2 regions of the Streptococcus sp. CF8_Ac1-9 genome follow, and region 2 is predicted to be linked to the other one. Evidence: predicted binding sites of a transcription regulator. Region 2 holds the regulator's gene; the other holds the start of a gene.
The links. Region 2 encodes NrdR, which represses ribonucleotide reductase genes. Its sites were predicted from a motif close to ACACNATATATNGTGT; they were not measured.

Region 1: nrdH (glutaredoxin-like protein NrdH) is a predicted target of NrdR. The motif match lies at 1,522-1,537, and genes of this name have one in related genera.

Annotation. Positions count from the first base shown of each region.
Region 1 covers NZ_JANCOY010000001.1:580,532-583,956, reverse strand. Annotated here, with positions in the region: gene nrdE (class 1b ribonucleoside-diphosphate reductase subunit alpha) at 1-1,072, opposite strand, end outside; gene nrdH (glutaredoxin-like protein NrdH) at 1,187-1,405, opposite strand; gene NML76_RS02895 (phosphocarrier protein HPr) at 1,881-2,144, shown strand; gene ptsP (phosphoenolpyruvate--protein phosphotransferase) at 2,149-3,425, shown strand, end outside.
Region 2 covers NZ_JANCOY010000002.1:351,066-354,490, reverse strand. Annotated here, with positions in the region: gene dnaI (primosomal protein DnaI) at 1-287, opposite strand, end outside; gene NML76_RS05090 (DnaD domain protein) at 288-1,466, opposite strand; gene nrdR (transcriptional regulator NrdR) at 1,467-1,940, opposite strand; gene NML76_RS05080 (endonuclease/exonuclease/phosphatase family protein) at 2,105-2,917, opposite strand; gene NML76_RS05075 (PTS transporter subunit IIBC) at 3,003-3,425, opposite strand, start outside.

The sequences.
Region 1 (3,425 bases), on a different contig from region 2:
GATAGCCAGATTCTTGTTGCAATTTAGAAATTTCAGTTTCCAAATCACGTGCCTTAATTTTTGTCTTGCGGATGTTTGGATTAGCAACCAACTCATCGTATTTTTCAGTGATGTCGATGTAGTTGAATGGTACTCCGTATTCACGTTCCACAGAGTATGGGCTGAAGAGGTACATTTCTTCATTTTTACGAGCCAACTCGTAGAACTTGTCTGGCACGACGACCCCAAGTGAGAGAGTCTTCACCCGAACTTTTTCATCAGCATTTTCTTTCTTAGTTGAAAGGAAGGCGATGATGTCTGGGTGGAAGACGTTGAGGTAAACCACCCCAGCCCCTTGGCGTTGTCCCAATTGGTTAGAGTAAGAGAAGCTATCTTCGAAGAGTTTCATAACTGGAACCACTCCAGAAGCGGCTCCTTCATACCCTTTGATTGGTGCTCCAGCTTCACGAAGGTTGCTGAGGGAAATCCCAACCCCACCACCGATACGTGAAAGTTGAAGGGCAGAGTTGATGGAACGTCCGATCGCATTCATATCATCGGTTACTTGGATCAAGAAACATGAAACCAATTCTCCACGGCGGGCACGTCCAGCGTTTAAGAAAGAAGGAGTAGCTGGTTGGTAGCGTTGGTGGATAATTTCGTTTGCGATGTCTCGCGCGATAGCTTCATTTCCATCTGCAAAATAGAGAGCATTGAAGAAGACACGGTCTTCCATGCTTTCAAGATAGTATTCTCCATCATTTGTTTTCAAAGCGTATTGGTTATAGAATTTGTAGGCCGCCATGAAGGACTTGAATTGGAAGTTTTGGTCTTTGATAAATTGGGCCAATTCCTCTAAAAATTCAGGACGGTATTTCTCGATAAAAGCTCTCTCAATGTAATTGTGCTCGAGAAGGTACTGAATCTTGTCTGTAATCGAGTCAAAGGCTTTAGTATTTGGTACAACATTTTCTTTAAAGAATGCATCCAAAGCTTCTTTATCCTTATGAAGCATGATTTGGCCGTTTACTGGACGGTTGATTTCATTGTTAAGACGAAAATACGTCACATCTTCAAGAGATTTTAATCCCATAATAATCCTTTTCTAGTTCAAAAAAATGAAGAGGAGAAGTCCTCTCTTCCCAAGTAAAAAGTCTAGTGTTAGGTTGCTAACGCTAGACCCTATTTAAGCAAAATACTGTGTTTATTATGAAAGTTTCTTCAACTTAGCTGGTTGAAAACCAGAAAATACTTCATCCGGTGTTTGAATAACTGGAGCAGCATTGAAGCCAAGGTTCTTAACATGCTCTACAAATTCTGGCTGTTCGTCTAAGTTAATTTCGCGGTATTCCACATGATTGCTATCGAGGAATCGCTTGGTCATTTTGCATTGAACACAATTATTTTTTGAATAAATGGTTACCATTTCTTTTCCGTTCTCCTATCGAAATATAAATCTGTAAACAGTATAAACAAAATCCAGCAACTTGTCAACAAAATAAAACTAAATATTGTGCAAAGAGATGAAATGGAGTTTTCAAAGCACAATATATTGTGGTGAGTGAAAAGTGTGAAAATCGAAGAAATGGGATAGGAATAGGCTTTAAAGCATCTTTAATTAGTTATAATTTTTTGGTGAATCAATATCCTGTGGTTAAACAGCTTCTTTTCATTGAAAGCGGAGGAAAATGTTACTTATAATATAGTAGAAAATTGAAAAGATATTTTCTCTGTTCTTCAGTTGCTTCTTAAAATGTATCTAAATTGGGATTTTTCGCAGTCTTTTTCTGTAAGTCAGTGATAAAAATCTTGAAAAAAATTTCAAAAGATGATATAATACCAAATTGTAAGGGTTATCAAAAGGTAACTCAAAAACTATTTTTAAAAAGGAGAGTCAAACTATGGCTTCTAAAGATTTCCACATCGTGGCAGAAACAGGTATCCACGCACGTCCAGCAACTTTGTTGGTTCAAACTGCTAGCAAATTTGCTTCAGATATTACTCTTGAATACAAAGGTAAATCAGTTAACTTGAAATCAATCATGGGTGTTATGAGCCTTGGTGTTGGTCAAGGAGCAGACGTTGTAATCTCTGCAGAAGGTGCTGACGCTGATGATGCGATCGCAGCTATTTCAGAAACAATGACTAAAGAAGGATTGGCTTAAAAATATGACAAAAATGCTAAAAGGAATTGCAGCATCTGACGGTGTTGCCGTTGCTAAGGCATATTTGCTCATTCAACCAGACTTATCATTTGAGACTGTTTCAGTCGAAGATACAAGTGCAGAAGAAGCTCGTTTGGATGCAGCTCTTGAAGCTTCACAAAACGAGCTTTCTCTTATTCGGGAGAATGCAGTAGCAAGCCTTGGTGAAGAAGCAGCGCAAGTTTTTGATGCGCATATGATGGTTCTTGCTGACCCTGAAATGATTGGTCAGATCAAAGAAACGATTCGTACGAAAAAAATCAATGCAGAAGCTGGCTTGAAAGAAGTCACTGACATGTTCATTGCGATCTTTGAAGGAATGGAAGACAATCCTTACATGCAAGAACGTGCAGCAGATATTCGTGACGTTACCAAACGTGTCCTTGCCAACTTGCTTGGGAAGAAATTGCCAAACCCTGCTTCTATCAATGAAGAAGCAATCGTGGTTGCGCATGACTTGACTCCATCTGATACAGCACAGTTGAACAAAAAGTATGTAAAAGCTTTTGTCACGAATATCGGTGGACGTACCAGTCACTCAGCTATCATGGCTCGTACACTTGAAATCGCAGCTGTTCTTGGTACAAATAACATTACAGAACTTGTCAAAGATGGCGATGTTTTGGCTGTTTCAGGGATCACTGGTGAAGTTGTGATCAACCCTACTGAAGAACAAATCGCAGAGTTCAAAGCAGCTGGTGAAGCTTATGCTAAACAAAAAGCTGAATGGGCTCTCCTTAAAGATGCGAAAACAGTGACTGCTGATGGAAAACACTTCGAGTTGGCTGCTAACATCGGTACACCTAAAGATGTTGAAGGTGTGAACGATAACGGTGCAGAAGCTGTTGGTCTCTATCGTACAGAATTCTTGTACATGGATTCTCAAGACTTCCCAACGGAAGATGACCAATACGAAGCTTACAAAGCTGTTCTTGAAGGTATGAATGGTAAACCTGTGGTTGTTCGTACAATGGATATCGGTGGGGATAAAGAACTCCCTTACTTTGATCTTCCTAAAGAAATGAACCCATTCTTAGGTTTCCGTGCTTTGCGTATCTCTATCTCTGAGACAGGTAACCAAATGTTCCGTACACAATTGCGTGCCTTGCTTCGTGCATCTGTTCACGGTAAATTGCGGATCATGTTCCCAATGGTTGCTTTGTTGACAGAGTTCCGTACGGCTAAAGGTATTCTTGAAGAAGAAAAAGCTAAATTGCTTGCTGAAGGTGTTGCTGTGGCAGA
Region 2 (3,425 bases):
AACTCTGGCGTTTCCTCATAAGCGACATCCGCATAGCCTTCATTCATGGTGAGGATGGGCTTATAACCTTTGGCAATATAATCCGGATCTCCCAATAAGAAACGGTTGCGTTCACTAATGTATTGATTAAATTTTGAAATACTCCGTCGAATTTCTTGTTCAGACAAAGACTGGTCCTTGATAAAGGCAGCCACTTCTTGGTCTGCCAAGATCTGTGCGACCAAATCCTCATAGTTAAATTGACGCGCACGGTTCATGTGAGACATGGTTTGACCTACACTTTCCATCTACTCACCTCCTTGATTCAGTTTTTCTAATAGGCGTTGTTTCTCTTTAGCAAGATCCACCTTTTCTGCTTGACTGGTTTGATTTTGATAGTTTGGTTGGCTCCACTTGGGAACATTGCTGTTCTTGCCCTTGGCTGATGTAGGACTCGTCCCCTTGTTTCCTTGAGCTTTAGCTTGTTCCTGGCGTTCTCGAACTTTTAAAATCGCTAGTTCTGCACTGTTGACCCCTTGATAAGAAAAATCATTTCCCACCTTCAAAGCATACTTTTCATTGAGATTAGCAGACTGGGTCTTGTTAAAGGTCAACAACAAGATAATATTGATCACCTCGTCTAGTAAGCCTAGATCAGCTAACTTGGATAATGTCTTGCGTTCGCTCTGCGTAATGGTCGCATTGCGCGCCTTCTTAATCTCTGCTAGAAATTGTAGGCTGGATTTTGCCTTAGCTTCCCTCAGAATGGTTTCTTCCTGACGGCTATAGGACATGCGTGGTTGCTCTTGGCTCGCCTGAGCCAACTTTTGCTTCATTCTCTTTGGAGAGACAATCCGGTCTACAGCTGTTTCTTTCGCTAAAAGATAAGTTTCATACCAGGTCCATTGTTGCTCTTCTGCGATGGCAAAGAGGGCTAGGGTTGCTTCTCCTTCATCCACAAAACGAAGTCCATCACGCCCCATCATTCGCTTAAACATCTCCATATCAAACTGCTGTTTCTTACTTGGAAGAACAGTCACCTCCCCAGCATCTAGTCCAAAGACTTGCGAGAAGGAAACTTGCCGTCTAGTCCCTAAAGAGCGTGCTGGGAGCAGATCCTCCACGGCCTTTTCCCCAATCTTTTTTTCAAGCAAGCGTTTGAAAACAGCATTCGAAAAAAATTGTTCTGAGGCAAGAGGAGCATGTAACTGGATGGTGATCCCAACTTCTTCCTCATAGAGATCGATCAACCCCATAGCAATTAAGCGATCAAAGGCGAGTAGCAACTGTGGAAATCCTATATTTAAGTGATTGAGGATTTGAGCAAGTAAATATTGTTTTTCACCCTGATCATAAGAGGCGAGCAGATAACGATAAACTGCTACTGTTTCCGTCTCCAAAATAGGCAGGTAATACTGCTCCAATGCAGCCCCTGCCGGTGGAAGAAGATTATTTTTTAAAAATGCGAAAGGCGTATTGGGCTTCATCTATTTTTCCTTTTTCTTCTTGGTTCCCTTCGTAATTTGTTTCAAGAGGGTCTCTAACTCACCGACATCCTTGAAACTCCGGTAAACACTAGCAAAACGGACATAGGTGATCTCATCTAGATCTGCTAACTCATCCATGACCAACGAACCAATATATTCACTGTTGATTTCATTATCACTTTGGCTGCGAACCTTTTGCTCGATCCGGTTTACAATTTCTTCGATTTCGTCACTAGAAACAGGCCGTTTTTGAGCTGAGCGGATAATACCATTAAAGATTTTATCACGAGAAAATTGCTCGCGTGTCCCATCCTTTTTGACGACCACTAGAGTCCGCTCTTCCACTCGTTCGTAGGTAGTAAAGCGATAATGGCACTCTTCGCATTCCCTGCGACGACGGATGGTATTCCCATCTTCAGCTTGTCGACTATCCACCACACTAGACTTACTTCCACCACATTTTGGACAACGCATTTGCTACCTCCTTAAACTGTTTTAACACTTCATTTTACCATAAATTGAATCGTAAAGAAAGCAGAAGAACAGGAGAATCCCCTATGCTTGCTCCTCATTGATCCATAAAAAAGAGTCGAAGGACGATTGAATAAAATCGTTTTCCTTTCGACTCTCCATTTATATTAAAGTGATAATTCGGCTTCTAAGCCATAGTGATCACTGACATGGGGTTTGTTTTGATCATCAAAAATGACATGTAGACGCTGGATGTCCCATTCTGGACTTGCAAAGACGTAATCGATTCGCAATGGAACTTGATTATCCGTCCAGCCATCGATTCCAGGACCTACAGTATAAGTCCCCTTTGTTTCTTTAGCTTCGATAAAGCTGTCTTGAAGCTTAAGGGAACTGGATAGAATCGTCTCATACCCTTCTTGACCGGCAGGATTATTGAAATCACCAGCTAGAATAAAGGGTTTGCCTACTTGGCTGAAGTAGTTCTCAATGCGTGGCCACTCAAATTGGAAACCTTTGTCCCACCAAGAAAGATGGACGCTGGCAACAGCAATCTCTTTGCCATCTACACTTGTATGGGCAACGGCTACTCGACGAGTATGGTAGTCCGTTGGATCATCCATATTGGATACCAAAATCTCATCCGCCTTCAAGGGTTGACGCGAAAGAACGGCCACACCCTCATTGAGGTGATCATAGCCAATATGGTTATAAGCCCAAGTCCAATAATAGTGGAGTCCTTGAGCAGCTAACTCTTCTACCAATACGCGAACAAAGTGATCTTTGTGAATGGCTACAGATGATGGCAAGGCTTGATAATACTCATCTGTTTCGACTGCTTCTGAGCCCATTTCTTGATTGACCTCTTGGAAACAGATCACATCATATTGCGCTTCCAAAATTTGTTCCTTGAGGGTTTCAAATTTTTGCTGAGCATTCTCTTCCATCCAACTATGGGAATTTAATGTTAAAAATTTCATCCCCTGATTTCTCCTTCTCTCCAAATCAAGAAACGGCAAGAGGCCGGGTGCACTGCCCCAACCTCATTTTCTTTGCCGATGTCTTTTATAATTCTACTGTTGCAACTGGCGCATTTGCTGCCAATTTACCAGTATGTTCGACCTTAACGGATTTAATCGCATCTGCATTTGTGAAGACAACAATTGTTGAAGTTTCACGACCAGCTTCACGGATCGCATCAAGGTCTGCTTCTACCAAGAGGTCTCCAGCAGCCACTGTTTGACCTTCAGAAACTTTAACCTCAAATGGTTTTCCTTCAAGACTAACAGTATCTAGACCGATGTGAACCAAGACTTCCAAACCATTATCTGTTACCAAACCAAGGGCATGTTTGGTTGGGAAGACGCTAGTAACTTTACCAGCAACTGGTGAAACGATGTGGCCATTTTCAGGCTCAACCGCAAATCCGTCACCCATCATTTTTTGTGAGAATACAGGATCTTTCACATCTTCGATGTTGATCACTTC